Regions from separate parts of the Metabacillus sp. 113a genome, predicted to be linked through region 2. Evidence: riboswitches for the same ligand, from Rfam matches in the RefSeq annotation. Region 2 holds a riboswitch; the other holds the start of a gene.
What was found. Region 2 has a riboswitch for thiamine pyrophosphate ahead of tenA (thiaminase II). Riboswitches for the same ligand answer to the same signal wherever they lie in the genome.
Positions count from the first base shown of each region.

Region 1: another riboswitch for thiamine pyrophosphate. It lies ahead of thiT (energy-coupled thiamine transporter ThiT); the one in region 2 lies ahead of tenA (thiaminase II).

Region 1 is NZ_JBNILJ010000022.1:23,466-31,440, reverse strand. It holds gene ACQCVE_RS18575 (MGMT family protein) at 159-470, opposite strand; TPP riboswitch at 682-782, shown strand; gene thiT (energy-coupled thiamine transporter ThiT) at 881-1,468, shown strand; gene ACQCVE_RS18565 (class D sortase) at 1,463-2,092, opposite strand; gene ACQCVE_RS18560 (processed acidic surface protein) at 2,104-3,285, opposite strand; gene ACQCVE_RS18555 (hypothetical protein) at 3,445-3,636, shown strand; gene ACQCVE_RS18550 (N-acetyltransferase family protein) at 3,705-4,238, opposite strand; gene ACQCVE_RS18545 (DMT family transporter) at 4,267-5,199, opposite strand; gene ACQCVE_RS18540 (AMP-binding protein) at 5,306-6,940, shown strand; gene ACQCVE_RS18535 (DinB family protein) at 7,011-7,505, shown strand; gene ACQCVE_RS18530 (hypothetical protein) at 7,544-7,885, opposite strand.
Region 2 is NZ_JBNILJ010000009.1:75,095-83,069, reverse strand. It holds gene ACQCVE_RS13615 (nucleoside hydrolase) at 1-127, shown strand, start outside; gene crcB (fluoride efflux transporter CrcB) at 150-533, shown strand; gene ACQCVE_RS13605 (fluoride efflux transporter FluC) at 530-877, shown strand; gene ACQCVE_RS13600 (ArsR/SmtB family transcription factor) at 1,153-1,524, shown strand; gene ACQCVE_RS13595 (heavy metal translocating P-type ATPase) at 1,517-3,643, shown strand; gene ACQCVE_RS13590 (DUF3231 family protein) at 4,182-5,156, shown strand; TPP riboswitch at 5,207-5,309, shown strand; gene tenA (thiaminase II) at 5,386-6,072, shown strand; gene ACQCVE_RS13580 (hypothetical protein) at 6,214-6,567, opposite strand; gene ACQCVE_RS13575 (hypothetical protein) at 6,709-7,188, shown strand; gene ACQCVE_RS13570 (GNAT family N-acetyltransferase) at 7,968-7,975, shown strand, end outside.

The DNA.
Region 1 (7,975 bases), on a different contig from region 2:
TTTTTACCCCGCTTCAATTAGCGGCTTTAATAATATAACATGCCGCCCTTTTGGAGTCAACATCTTTTTTAAAAGCAGTAAAAAGTGTTTCGCCTGCTTCAGCGACGAATATTAATATATCACTATATCTTGATTAGCACAATAGTTTTTCACAGGATTTAAGTGAAAGTTTGATGCTGATAATCTTTAAGCGAAATGATGTTGTTCCTGCTTATCCGGATTCCTTCTATAACTAATGCCGTTTTTTGATGCTGAAGTGTTTCTTTATCCTTAATAGATAGTTCTCCTCTATAGTTAACAACCCTGTGCCATGGAAGATTGTATTTTTTACTCATCGAATGCAAAATTCTAACCACCTGTCTTGCCCCGCGCGGACTTCCGGCAGCATAAGCAATTTGACCATATGTCATAACCTTTCCTGCAGGAATGCTTTTAATAATCCCGATAACTTTTTCAGTAAACGGCTCCATGATCATTCTCCTTTTGTCCCGATTCCAGTTCAAGGTTTATCGAAGGAACTGTTTAAATTCCATCCTCTTTTACAGCAATTGTTCTGGAACCAGCCTTTGTTATTCCCCATTATCTTATCAAATTCAATTTTAATAAGAATGAAAAGTTCTTGTAAAGTATTGTCGAATAGGCTTGTTTAGTGTATATTGAAAATAATTAAATATTTCGGTATACGACCACAAGGGGAGCCTTTGGCTGAGAATGAACGTTCTGTTCTAGACCCTTTGAACCTGTTGGATAATGCTTGCGTAGGGATGTGGCTTGATCGTTTATTAAGTGATTAAAGCAGTGCGTGGAAACAAGTGAGCATTCCCCGCATTGCTTTTTTATATTCTCCTTTTGGTCGGTGCCCTTATAAGGAGAGAAAAGAATGAGAAATGAAAAATTGTTATTTATGACAGAAGCCGCGGTATTAACCGCTGCAGCTTTAATCCTTGACCTTTTATCGGGCTTTTTTATCAAGATGCCTCAAGGGGGATCCCTCTCACTGGGAATGATTCCGGTATTTTTAATGTCTTTTAGATGGGGATTAAAAGGCGGGCTTTTGACAGGCTTGCTTACAGGAATTCTCCAGCCTGTTTTGAGCACACTCTATTACGTTCACCCTGTCCAGGTCATTCTGGACTACCCCCTGCCGTTTATGCTGGTAGGAATGAGCGGACTTTTTGCCGGGTGGGTGCACAATTCCCTCAAAAATGGCAAATGGAATAATTTAATTGCCGTAATGGCTGCAGCATTGTTTGGTTCTGTTCTTCGGGCAGTCTCACATATCATTTCAGGAGTTTTCTTTTTCGGCTCCCTCGCGCCTGAAGGAGTTCCGGTTATGTGGTATTCAATCGGATATTCAGCTTCCTGGATGGTCCCTTCCTGGATTTTGGGCGGTCTATCTGTATGGCTCATTGTTCAAAATTCACCCAGTCTGATCAAGCCTTCCGATAAAAAATCCGCCAGCCTATAAGGCTCGCGGATTTTCTTTGTCTACAAGATTTGCGATCAGCACATATCTTTCCGGGGCAGAACCGATAAAATTGAAAGGATAGCAGGTTGAAACGGTTAACGTTGCTCTGGGCTTCGGCACAATAACCGTCCGATCATCTTCATCCACAATCCGGACTCTCCGCACTTTGTAAGTGAATTTCCCTGCACTTGTTTCTATAATGAGCAAATCTCCTTCACCCACTTTGCCCAGCTCCCTGAAGACCGTATCGCGGTGACCCGATAATACGGTATTATCTTTTTCACCCGGCAGTACAGATTGCGCAAAATGCCCTACTCCCTTTTCGAGCTCGTCTTCATCGGTACCATGATAGATTGGCAAAACGGCATGCAGCTTGGGAATCGTCAATTCACCCATTTTTTCGCCAATTTTCGGCCTTTTTTCATATAACTGATTCTTCACTTTTTCTTTTTCTTCCGCTTGAGCCGGCTCCGCTCTAACGATGTTGTATTCTGTTTTTTGCTGTTCATAAAAGAAAAAAGCTTTTGCCAGTTTAAACGCATTGGATCCCGAGATAAACAGTCCTGAGGCGATTAAAATACCTGCGGCAGTAAAAAGAAGAAGCCACCGCTTCTTCTTTAACAATATCCTTAATTTCATCGGTTTGCTGGACGCAGCTTTCTGACTGCAAAGATTCCCGCAGCAGCCATTAAAAGTCCGGCAATCAGCCAGTTAGCTGAAGGAGTGGCAGTTTCCGGCATTTTAGCGCCTTTAACTGTAGAAACCGCCGGGCCAGCTTTAGCAGGATTATTTTTGGCGTCTGCTACCGTTTGAGCCGTTTCTTTTATGTCCTGGCCCGTTTCAGCTATTAAATCAGATCCAATCATTTCTGCTGTCAGCAGCAAATCAAGAATGAGGCGATTCTCTTTATCGTATAGTTCCACTAATAGATCCGACCCGTCAACATCTTCCAGGTTCATCATCATTTCAAGAGCCAATTCTTTTTGGATGCCATCTTTTACAAGATAGTACTTCGCCTGCAATTCAAGCAGGTCCATCATTTCCCCATAGATTGAGATCATTTCACGGAGCTGATCTTCCGTTATTTCATCAACGCTTTCGAATTCGCCTATTGCCAGCATGCGATCAGCAAGCTCTACTAATTCAATGTCGAGGTTCGGATTGTTTTCGTATAATTTCTCAAAATGAGCTCCCAGGCGTTCATCCTCTTCCTCAGTCAGACTAAGCTCATTAAAGGCCTCTTCAAAGCCAGTTTCAAATTCTGGCATAGAGTTATAGATTGCTTCATCAAGTTCTTCAATAGAAGCATAATCTTCGATGCGGATATCCTGTTCTATTAAATAATCATCAAATTCTTTACGGGATTCAAACCAGTAGCTTTCCCATAGTTCCTGCAATGATTCATCGTTAATTTCAACAGGAAATTCTCCAGCTATATAGAGAGAATCTATCAATAAATTTTCAAACAGGAACGTATCAGTAATCGTTTCCTCTTCAAATAAGTCTCCGTTTTCAACGAGAAGATTTGTCGCTTTTTCTATAGTAAGCCCCATCTCTGCCAATATATCAGAGAGACTTTTTTGAACATCTATTCTTGCACCCAAATAGCTTTCCAATTCTTCTGCATTCTCAAAATCAGAAAGGCTTAAGCCTTCATAATCTTCCAGATACAGCTCCAAACCCTCCTGGGACAACTCCACTCTCTCTAAATACGCTTGAAACCTTTCGCTTCCTGCATCAACTTTATCTGCAGCCATTGCCGTATGCGCTGCAAAAAGCTGAAGCAGAACAAAACATGCCGCGAAATATTTTTTCACCGCAGTATCCCCCTGTAATCTATTTGTAATAAATTGATTATAGTCCGAAAAATTTGTCATGTATAGTGTAATATTTTTAAAATTACTTTTTGCGTTCTATTTAATCTTAGGAATGAATCTAATAGAGCAGAAGAAAAAATCAGCGGGGGGGACGTTCGGATGAGCTTAACCTTTTATTTTATGCTTGGAAGTTTTATATTATCGATTTTTCATTTTTTATACAGTTATAAAGAGGCCATTCGTTTAGGCAACGAGGAAGGTCCCGTTTTTGGTTGGGCATTAGTATTTAATGTTCCGCTTGCATTCCTGTTTGCGATTCTTGCAAATCTTTTTCATCAGCAGTTAAATTAATCCTTCTATCAGCTGAAGCCCTTTATTCTATCCAATTGAAAAGGGCCCTGCCGGAGCAGGTCCCTTTTTTATGAGCGTTTTCCCTGCAGAAGCATGGATTTAAGGCGTTCGATATCTTTCCAGCCAAAAGCATATTCAACATGTTCTTTCTTACCTATTGAAAATGTTTCTTCTGCAATCAATTCAGGAAAATAGGATTCATAGAAACCCCTTGCCGGATTATCGCTAATCACCCACACCAGCACTGACTGATGCCCCATTTGAATGAGATCGTCAATTGAGTTTAACAGCAGAGCACTGCCGATTCCTTTGCGCTGAACCTCCTCGTAAAGATATATTGCGTAAATCTCACTGTCAAACCCGTGTTTTTCAGAACGCTCTTTTCCGTAGCTCGAAAATCCGACAATCCGGCCATCTTCGTCCTCCGCTAGAATCAGCTGGTTTAAATCAGCCTGAGCCCATTGTTTCTCTTTTTCTTCATATGTAAGTGAACGAAGATAGTCAGAGTCTACAATTTCCCTATAAGTGGACCGCCAGCTGTCAACATGAACTTTCGCAATCGCTTTAATATCTTCCTCGGCTGCTTTTCTGATCTTAAACACATGACTTCCCCCTGATTAATCAAATTCTTTACTTTTCTATACCCGATTTCTTTCCTGATTCATCCATATTGCTTGAGTGAGAAGTTTTTATTCTTACATCTCCGGCAATAAAAAGAATAATTCCGGTGATGATCACTATACTCCCGGCTGCCTGAGTCCAAAAAATATTTTCATTCAGAATAAAATAAGCCAGGATGATCGCTCCTGCAGGCTCAAAAAGAATAGCCATCGAAATTGTATTCGTACTGGTCCACTTCAGGGCCCAATTAAACAGGGAATGACCAAGCAAATTCGGAAACACTGCAAGCATTAGAAGCATCAACAGATTTTCCCCATTCCCCGGATTAAGATTGTAGGAAAAAAGCAGGCAATAGACGAGCAAAGCGGCGGCGCTTATTCCATAAACAAGCGTTGTATACAAAATTAGTGTATGGCGCTTCCTTACATCCTGGCCAACTAGCAAATAAGCCGTCACCATAAAGCAGGCGGCCAAAGCCAATATATCACCGGCCAACGCCCATCCGCTGATTTGGAAATCCCCCCAGCTTATAATCGCACTTCCCCCAATTGCCAAAGCAGCACTCAAAACCGCTTGCCGCGAAACCCTTTCCCCAAATAGGAAGTAAGTTCCTGCAAAAGCAAACAGCGGCTGCAGTGTTACAAGGACAACTGAGCTTGCAACAGAGGTCAGCGCCAAGGACTCAAACCACAAAATAAAGTGGAAGGCCAGAAAAACTCCAGCAAGTGAAATATACAGCCAATCTTTTCTTGTCATGGTACGCAAACCTGCTCCTCTAGTAAATAAAAAAAACGGAAGCATAAGCAGAACCGAAAACAGCATCCGATAGAATGCCGTAACCGGCGGCGGTGTAGTCGTTAATTTAACCATAACCGCAGATGCCGATACCGAAACCACTCCAATAAGTAGAGCGATATATGAATAGGTCTTATGCTTATTCATGCTGGTCGTCTTCCTCCTATTACCTATCCTGAAAAGGGCGAGAATTGTAGAAAGATAGTTTTTAAAATATTCTGTTAATATTGTATAATGAAAGCGTCATCTTTTAATAAAAGGAGGTCCTATGAAACCATTAAAGCAACTGACGATCGGAGAAATGTTTTCTGAAACGGTTAGAGAGTATAAAGACTGTGATGCGATTGTGTATTCAAAAGAGGAGGTCCGCTATACCTACCAGGAATTTTACGGGGAAACAGCAAAAATTGCAAAAGCTCTTATGGGCCTTGGGATTAAAAAGGGAGATCACGTCGCTGTATGGGCAACAAATGTCCCAGAATGGCTCCTCCTGCAATTTGCCACTGCAAGAATGGGTGCTGTACTCGTCACGGTGAATACGAGCTACCAAGAGCACGAACTTGAATACTTGATGAAGCAATCGGATTCAAAAGCCCTCTTCCTTATTGATGGCTTCAAAGGGACCTCCTATACCGATATGCTGCAATCTATAATGAGTACCCCCGGCCATCCACTCACTAAGCTTAAACATGTCATTTACATAGGCAGCGGACCCGGCCCTGAAGGAATGTCCGGATGGAATGAATTTTTAATGCAGGCCGCCGGCGTATCTGATGAAGAGCTGGAAATGAGAGAAAAGGATCTTAATCAGCACGACGTCATTAATATGCAGTATACCTCTGGAACGACAGGATTTCCGAAAGGGGTCATGCTTACCCATCACAATATAGTAAACAATGCATACCTCGTTGCAAGCGCCATGAATCTCACCAGTCAGGATCGTCTTTGTATACCGGTTCCCTTCTTCCATTGCTTCGGTTGTGTGCTTAGTACAATGGCTGCCGTCACTGTGGGAGCGGCGATGGTTCCAATTGTGGAATTCAGTCCGGATTTAGTCCTTGAAACCGTGGAAAGGGAACGCTGCACCGGCCTGCAGGGAGTTCCAACAATGTTTATTTCCGAGCTTTCGCTGGATTCATTTCCTTCCTATGATTTGTCCTCCCTCCGGACCGGGATTATGGCAGGCTCCCCCTGCCCGGTCGAAGTGATGAAAAAAGTGATGGATCAAATGGGCATGAAGGAAATTACAATCTGCTATGGGCAAACCGAATCTTCACCAGTGATTACCCAAACAACAGTTACTGATTCAATCGAACGCAAAGTTGAAACAGTCGGCAGGCCCCATCCCCATGTAGAAGTGAAGATCATTAATCCGGTAACAGGGGAGGAATCGCCGCTTTTTGAGCAAGGAGAACTTTGTACGAGAGGATATTTGGTAATGAAGGGCTACTATAACATGCCCGATGCCACAAATGATGCGATTGATGGAGAGGGCTGGCTTCATACGGGCGACCTGGCAACGATGGATGAGGAAGGTTATATCAAAATTACCGGCAGGCTGAAAGATATGATCATCAGAGGCGGAGAGAACATTTACCCGCGTGAGATTGAAGAATTTTTATATAAGCACCCTGACATTATAGATGTACAGGTCATTGGGGTTCCTGATAAAAAATACGGAGAAAGGACCGCTGCCTGTATTCGTTTAAGAAGCGGAGCCTCTTTATCTGCAGATGAGATCCGAACGTATTGCCAAGGCAAGATCGCTTTTTATAAAATTCCGGAGTACTGTTTTTTTATGAACGAATACCCTATGACAGCCTCAGGAAAAATTCAAAAGTTCAAGCTGCGTGAGCAGGCATTGGTCTGGATTAAAGAAAAAGTTTAGGTGAGTTTCGGAAAGCGACTTCCTATTTCAGGTTTGATATGATGAAGGGGAAAAAGAGGAGGAATCCGCCATGTTTGAACATATGCAGAAAGTACGAGAAGAATTGCTCAACACTTTAAATGCGGTTACAGATGAACAATTCAATGAAAAGCCAGCATCAGATCAATGGAGCATTGGACAAGTGGTTGATCATCTTCAAAAAATGGAAAATATCGTATTGAAAAACCTGAAAGAATCCATTCCTGACGCTGAAGAAAAAGTCGTTGAGGAAAAGCAGCTCGAGATTGTAACCGATCGGTCGCGTAAAGTACCTGCTCCAGATTATGTGGCTCCAAGGTCTGCACCCATTGACCGTGTTGAAACCATAACCGCCCTCGAGGAAGCAAGACGTGATTTGACTCAGTTTACAGAGCTTCTGAAGGAAGATTTTGATCTGACAAAAAGAGCATTAAAGCATCCAGTACTCGGTGAGCTTTCTGTAAAGCAGTGGATTGAATTTGTAGGGTACCACGAAAAACGCCATCTGCTGCAAATTCAGGAAGTTAAAGAAAGCATAAGTGCCTAAATGGTAAAAGCAGCCATCCCTTTGGATCCGGCTGCTTTTCATTGCTTAATCAGTTTAACGTCACCGGTTGTCCTGTTTACCGAATAAGAAAGTTCCTGTTCGCCGGAGGCAGTATTTCCCCCTTCTATCCAAGAGGCACGGCAAATATACTCCTCAGCCGTCTCCAGCAAAAACTCAGCACCCGCTTCTTCTTTTCCCCCGCGCTCAAGAGAATCCACAACAAGCAGGAGCGCCTCATCTTTTGTTACTTCATGGTCAGCGAGGACCTCTTCCTGCAATGGCGACTTAAATCCTGCTGCAGTGATCAATTCTTCTCCAAAAAATTCATAAAACATAAACAGTGCAAGCCCTAATCCGAGAATTGCCTGTGCCGCTTTCATCCTTTCAGCCTCCCGCTCTTCTTCCTACTATTATTATCGGTCCTCAAAGCTGTCGAATAAAGGGGTTTTATGTAAATATAATGTAAATTA
Region 2 (7,975 bases):
CGGAACAAGTGAAGCAGATTTAAGAAGCTCCAGCCGTAATGACGGAAGCAAACGATTCATCGGGCTGCAGTTCGACTATCGCCATTTTATTTCTGATTTTATAAAAATCATGGTGAATAAGGTATAATGAATGAAAAAACGGAGGAAACATGAATTATCTTGTCATAGGTCTCGCAGGTGCTGCAGGGTCTATCCTCAGGTATTTGACCGGTCTGGCGGGAAATGCATCAGCCTTTCCTGCAGGCACCTTTACAGCCAATATGATCGGCTGTTTCCTGCTGAGCTTTTTAACCGCCGGGGTTTTTCGTCTGGACAAGTTCCCGAAGCAACTTGCTGCACCAATTGGAACCGGGCTGATTGGATCTTATACGACCTTTTCAGCTTTTAGTGTTGAAGCGGTTCAGCTCCTTGAAAAAGGGAAGCTGGGAATAGCAGTCCTATATGTCTTATCCAGTGCAATTTTAGGGTTTTTGTTTGCCTCAGCAGGATTTATAATGGGAAAAAAACTCACTGAAAGGCAGACCCGTTTATGATTTACTTATACATCGCAGCCGGAGGCTTTCTCGGGGCGGCAGCCAGAGCGGCTATTAGTAAAAAAATGAACAGAAAAACCTTTCCATTCGGCACCCTACTTGTCAACTGGCTTGGATCCATCATACTGGGATGCATGACTGGAGCAGAAATAGCGGGGCACGCATCCTTTTTTGCAGCAGCAGGGTTTCTGGGGTCCTTTACAACATTTTCTACGCTGAATCTTGAGCTGTGGATGCAAAGAGAAAGCAAAAAAATAAAGGTGTTTCTCCTGTATGCGGCTGCATCTTATATAGGTGGGATCTCCCTGGCTTTTGTTGGTTACTGGGTAGGAAAAGGCCTTTGACACTCCCGCAGCCTGGGAGCTGAGGTGCTGCTGAATAAGTTGAAACAACCCCCATTATCCGGGGGTTTTCTTTTGCAAAAAAATCATAAAAAGCTGGGTTAATTGGAACCAAAAGTTAAGGAGAGGCCGCTGCTTTTGGAAATTACACAAAAAATAGACAATCTGAGTGCTGATATTTTACTATTTCAAGGAACGTTCAAACAACCATTTGACTATACTGAAAATACATACTAAACTTATATTCAAATAATCGTTTGAATAAAGGGGCCTTTTTTATGGAAGAATTAAAGGATCAATGTACAGACGTTTGCGGAACGAATGAAAAAAATGAAAAAATAAAACAGAATCTTCAGGTGAAAAATCCAGGGGCTGTAGCCAATTTGTTTAAAGCTTTAGCCGATGAAACAAGGATGAAGATTGCCTATGCCCTGCTTTTGGAAGGTGAGCTTTGCGTTTGCGATGCGGCGGAAATTACCGGATCATCCACTGCAACGGCTTCCCATCATTTGCGTCTTCTAAAAACAATGGGATTGGCCAGATTCCGTAAAGAAGGAAAGCAGGTTTATTATGCTCTTGATGACGACCATGTGAAACAGCTGATCGAAATTGCGTTTGCCCATCAGGAAGAGGTGACTGCCCGTGGCTGAAGCTCAGAATAAAAACGTATACAGGGTTCAGGGTTTTACGTGTGCTCACTGTGCGGGGAAATTTGAGCGGAATGTTCAGGCGATCAGCGGAGTGGATGAGGCAAAGGTTAATTTTGGGGCTGCAAAGCTTACCGTGTTCGGATCAGCTTCAATTGAAGAAATTGAACATGCAGGTGCTTTCGAAAATTTAAGAATCCAGCCGGATCGCTTTCGTGCAGCGGCTGAAGAGGAACCGGAACGGCCTTTCTGGAGACGATATTTGCTGCTGCTTCTTGCCGGAGCCTTTCTATTTGCTGCTATTGTGCTCCAATACAGGCTTGGTGAAGATAACCTCCTGACGATCTTAAGCTTTGCTGCTTCCATTATAATTGGAGGATCCGGCCTTTTTTTAACCGGCCTGAAAAATTTGGTCCGGCTGGAATTTGATATGCGGACCTTAATGACCATAGCCATTATCGGAGCAGCGATAATTGGAGAGTGGAGCGAAGGGGCAATTGTCGTTATTCTGTTTGCAATCAGTGAAGCACTTGAACGCTATTCAATGGATAAAGCAAGGAATTCAATCCGTTCCCTCATGGATATTGCACCTAAAGAAGCCTCCGTTAAAAGAAACGGCAAAGAATGGATTGTGGACGTAGAGGACATAGAAGCAGGCGATATTCTGATCGTCAGACCCGGCCAAAAAATTGCAATGGACGGAGTCGTTGTACACGGATCGTCTGCGGTTAATCAGGCCGCGATAACAGGAGAATCCATGCCGGCCCTAAAAAATCTAAGGGACGAAGTATTTGCCGGGACCCTCAATGAGGATGGGGTACTCGAAATTCAGGTGACAAAAAGGGTCGAAGATACAACGTTAGCTAAGATTATCCATCTTGTTGAGGAAGCCCAGGCAGAGAAAGCCCCATCGCAAGCATTCGTTGATCAGTTTGCGAAATATTATACACCTGCCATTATGCTGATTTCGCTGTTCGTCATGATAGGGCCGCCATTATTCGCCGGTGCTGACTGGAACACATGGGTCTACCAGGGTCTCGCTGTCCTTGTGGTCGGCTGTCCTTGCGCACTTGTAGTGTCTACCCCTGTTGCCATTGTAACGGCCATCGGAAACGCAGCAAAAAACGGCGTACTCATAAAAGGCGGCGTCTATTTAGAAGAAATGGGTTCCCTTAAAGCAATTGCTTTTGATAAAACCGGGACTTTAACAGCCGGTAAACCGGAAGTTGTCCATTTTGCGTCATTTGGAAATGCTGAAGTGGATTTTGCTCATTTCGCTGCATTAGAACATAAGTCCCGCCATCCTCTTTCTGCCGCCATTTTGAAAAAAGCGGACCTTGACGGGGTTATGTACGAAAAAATTAACGTGCATGACTTTATTTCCATAACGGGTAAAGGAATCAAAGGAACGATTGAAGGAAAAGAGTACGCGGCCGCAAGTCCTTCTTTCTTTAGCACCTGGTCCAGCGGCTTTCACGCCGCCGATATAAAAGAACAGGTTGAAGCTCTTCAGCGGAAGGGAAACACGGTCATCCTGTTTGGCACGAAGGAAAAGATCCTCGCCATTTCAGCCATTGCCGATCAGGTAAGGGAGACCAGTGTGGAGGCAGTGAAAAAACTAAAGGAGCTTGGCATCGAAAAAACGGTTATGCTCACCGGCGATAACCGAATGACAGCAGAAGCGGTCGGAACTGAATTGGGTATAGACGAAATCCGTTCGGAACTGATGCCAGAGAGCAAACTGGAGCTTATAAAAGATATGAGAAAAAAAGCCGGACGGGTTGCAATGGTCGGAGATGGAGTGAACGATGCTCCCGCATTAGCTGCTTCCACAATTGGAATCGCAATGGGGGGCGCCGGCACGGACACCGCTCTTGAAACCGCCGATGTGGCTCTCATGAGTGATGATTTGAAAAAGCTCCCTTTCACAATCAGCTTGAGCAGAAAAGCATTGCGCATTATAAAACAAAATATAATCTTCGCTCTAGGAATTAAACTGGCCGCCCTGTTTCTCGTCGTACCAGGCTGGCTGACGTTATGGATTGCCATTTTTGCTGACATGGGAGCTACTTTGATTGTCACATTGAATGGATTGAGGCTTCTGAGGGTCAAAGACCGTTAGGCTGGAAGGATAGGACCATCAACAAAAGAGCTTGCCTTTTACTCATAGGCAGGCTCTTCTTTTTGAGGGGTGAACATTCGGCCAGGCGGGTGAAAAGAAGAGGGGCTCGGCTGAAAAACATAAGACGGGTGCTGATTTCATCATGTTGAAGTGCCTTAAGCATTCTTTGCAGAGCTGAATGACTATGTGAATATAAAGCAACTGTAATCAATGGTCCCCACCCGATGAAAAGAACTTAGCTTGAAGATGGCTGAAGCAGAAGGAAATGCAGCCCTGCTGAAATATGGTATACTGACGGTAAGGAAGGTGAAGATTATGAATAATAAAACATCCATTCTGAAAAAGGTCGTGGATTACGCCAAGAAAAATCCTGATCAAACCAAAAAAGCCATAAACCTTGTTACAAAAGCGCTGAAAAATAAAAAGAGATGAACTCCGGTGGTCTATTCTAAGGCCACCTTTTTTAATTTCTTAACATAAAAACGCCTCTTAATGGAAAAATAACGGTATCTATTTTTACTGAAATGAGGCCGGCTTCATGAAACCAATGTCTTCTTCTGAATTAGCTAACCTATGGTCCACGTACCAGAAAAAAACGATGCTTCTCCGAATTTTAGAACATGCTTCAGATGTAACAACACAGAAGGACATCACCTCCATTTTGCAATACGCGTATCAGGAAGAGTCGAAATTCGTAAAAGAAATCGCACAGCTTCTAGAACAAGCAGGCGCTGCAGTTCCAGAGGGATTTAACGAAACCGATGTGAATCGTAAAGCGGACAGGCTGTTCGACCAGTATTTTTATCTCCGGCTATTGCGTATGATCATGAAGCTTGGAATCGGTCTTAACGCTGTGCATCTCTCAATGGTGTACAGAAATGATATCCATGACTTTTTTTCAAGAACATCTGCTCATTCCAATAAAGTATTCGGGATGTGTACGAATTGTCTTCTGCAAGTAGGGAATGGGTCCATTCCACCTGTTATACAGATGCCTGATCATCCTAAATTTGTCGTAAACGACAGCTATTTATCCGGCTTTCACTTTAAAAAGAGAAACTTGAACGCGATAGAGCTTGCGATTATTTACCATATTGTTGAAAATAATAATTTTGGCACCCAGATGATGAAAGGCTTTGCCAAGGTTGTAACTCATTCTGAAGTCAGGAACTATTTGAAAAAGGGAGAAAAGCTCGCATTTGATTTGAATGTATCGTTCGGAAAATTAATGGAGCAAAGCGGGATCCCTGTATCGGCTTTGCCAGGAGCAGTGATTACCGAGACGAAAACTGCACCTTTCTCCGACAAGCTTATTATGTACCTCGTCAACCTTTTCAGCAGCCTGGGACTGACAAGCAATGCCCTGGGAACGACATATAGCCTTAGACCCGATCTTCCTCTTAAAATGGCACTGGCCGCCAGAGATATTTATTCCTTCGCCAAGCAAGGCGGAAGAATGATGATTGAACATCAATGGATGGAAGAGATTCCGGAAGCGGTTACCAAACGATAGTTGAAGTTTCTCCTGAACATGGTATGATAAAAATGGAAAATAAAATACCGCATTGCCGCTAGGGGAGCCTGTTGAGGCTGAGACCGGAATGACCCGGGACCCTTTGAACCTGATCTGGTTAATTCCAGCGGAGGGAAGCGGGAGATTGGCTTATTCTAATCTTTCCCGCTCTTATCCGCTAAGAGCGGTTTTTTTATTTTTACTTAGCAGCAATAGGGGGAACGGTTCAATGAAATCATTTACACAGCATCTAAGAGAAAAAACAAATTCAATTTGGGAAGCAAACTTCAGGCACCCTTTTGTCAAAGGAATCGGTGACGGCACCCTTCCATTAGAAAATTTTCGTTATTATGTAAAACAGGATGCGTATTATCTATCGCACTTTGCAAGAGTACAGGCGCTTGCAGGCAGCAAAGCCGATGACCTTCATGTAACGGCCAGGATGGCATTTCATGCTCAAGGAACGTATGAAGCAGAGCTGTCCCTCCATGAAAAGTTCTCAGCGCTATTAGACATATCTGAGGAGGAAAAGCTCGCTTTTGAACCGTCCCCAACCGCCTATGCCTACACCTCCCATATGTATCGTTCTGCTATAAACGGGGGCCTCGGCGAAATCATCGCCTGCATATTACCGTGCTACTGGATTTATTACGAAATTGGAGAAAGATTAAAAGAATGCAGACCGGAAGAGCCGATCTATCAGGAATGGATTGCAGCATATGGGGGAGAGTGGTTTAAAGAATTAGTAACCGAGCAGCTTGACCGGTTAGATGAATTGGCGCTTGCCGCATCCGAAAAAGAAAAAGAGAAAATGCTTCATCATTTTACCATCAGCTGCAAGTATGAACTGGCTTTTTGGGAAATGGCTTACACTATGGAGCAATGGCCCGACGCTTCTGCCATCGCCGTAAGGTAGGAGATCTTCTGAGAGAAGCGTCTGGAGGGTCGGTTTGTCTGGCTGGAACTGACCAGTATATGCTTCTGGCCTCAGGCCACTCAGGAGAGAAAAAGCAGCACAAAGAAAGGGCCTGCCCTGTTGCGGGGGCAGGCCCTTTTTTTAATTTACTTCATCATCGTCAAACGGGTTGATTACGTAAATATAAGCGTGGGCTAAGTCTATGCGGAGAATCCATTCCCATGGAACATCCAGTCTTTTATAAATGCTTTTCCAAAACTCAGCGGATTTTGTTTCGAATTCCAGATATTCCTGCATGAGATCCTTATAGGATGCTCCTTGAATCTGAATATTCGAATCCATAAGACGCATATGGGCTAGGTGCCTGCACTCCAAGTCCTGGGCCATCTGCAGTTCATCCTGGGTAGCTGTTCCAATAACGGTACCGTCTTCAGGGATGTCTGTAAAAACGTTTACATTCTCGTTTATCGCTGGTGGCTGATCGTCAAAGCGCATGAGTCATTTCCTCCTTGTTTTGGAATTTTGGTGGAGCCTCTATATCATACCGTAACAATGCTCTCCTGTCATTTTGTTTAAGGTATGAAAAATGGGGAAATAGCCATTACAGCTTAGATTCACAATAAGGAGGTAATATTCATGTTCGAGTTGAAAGACGTTTTAACACTGCTTTGGTCCTTATGCATTGTGCTGCCGATTGCATCCTTCGTTCACCAGCTTGGACATACGGTGATGGCGCTGGTATTCGGCGGAAAAGGAACATTTACGATTGGGAGAGGCAAGACGCTTTTTTCGTTTAAAAATCTGACGGTCAAACGTCTTTACTTTTTAGACTCTTTTTGCCAGTATGAAGGACTGAGATATGACAACCGGGCAACCCACGCCCTCGTATACGGCGGGGGAGCGCTTTTTAATTTACTTTCAATACTGCTGGTGAATTTTCTGATTGTACAAGGAGTGGTGGAGCCTCATTTGTTTTTCTACCAATTCGCCTATTTTTCCAGCTACTATGTCATATTTGCCTTGCTGCCTGTCCGTTATTCTGATGACCATCCAAGTGACGGGATGGCAATCTATGAAGTGCTGCGGCATGGAAGAAAGTGCGACCCTATTGATTAAGATAGGCTGTTAAAATCACAATTAAAAAACCGCCTTCTGGCGGCTATTGGCTTATAGCTTTGTTAAATAATAGAGGAACCAAACAGAATGGTTTTGTTCATCGGCTGCCGCTCTTCTGAAAATACGTTTCATATAGGCATTTGTGGACTTATCGGACAGGTCAAAATCAAAATCACCTGTTTCCGGTTCATCCTTGAATGCAGCATATAAACCTTCTCCGTATGCCGGCGGACATCCTTCCAGTTGTTTCGGCTTATGCTGCCTTCCTGTCAACGAAACATAAATTTGCGAAAATTCGTAATGTCTTTTCTCATCATTCCGTATTTCCAGAATCTGATCTTTTGAGCCTGATCAGGGGCTTGTTTTGCCAAAACCTCATAGCAATTTATGGCACTGTACTCTCAACTAACGCTTTAGCAATATCTTTTGCAATCAGCGCATTCTGCCTCATTTGCCGCTGATACTCCTGTTGATTAGAATACTGCATGCACATATCCCCTTTCAAGCCAGCTTCCATAAAACATATGACAGAAATTTTGAAATAGTAGTGAAAAAGAACGGGATAATCCATATAATAAGAATCACATAAGTGTGGATGCCAACGGAGATTAGATGTGAACGGGATTGGCAGCAGGCATAAAAAAAAACGGTCAAGTGAGCAAACAGGATGATCAGAATACAGGATACATATCGAATTTGGGCTGCTTCTGCTGCGGCCCATGACGGAAAATCGAACATTGAAATGAGGGCAGCAAATTAAAGCTTAGGGAGGGCAAGGGATGATCAG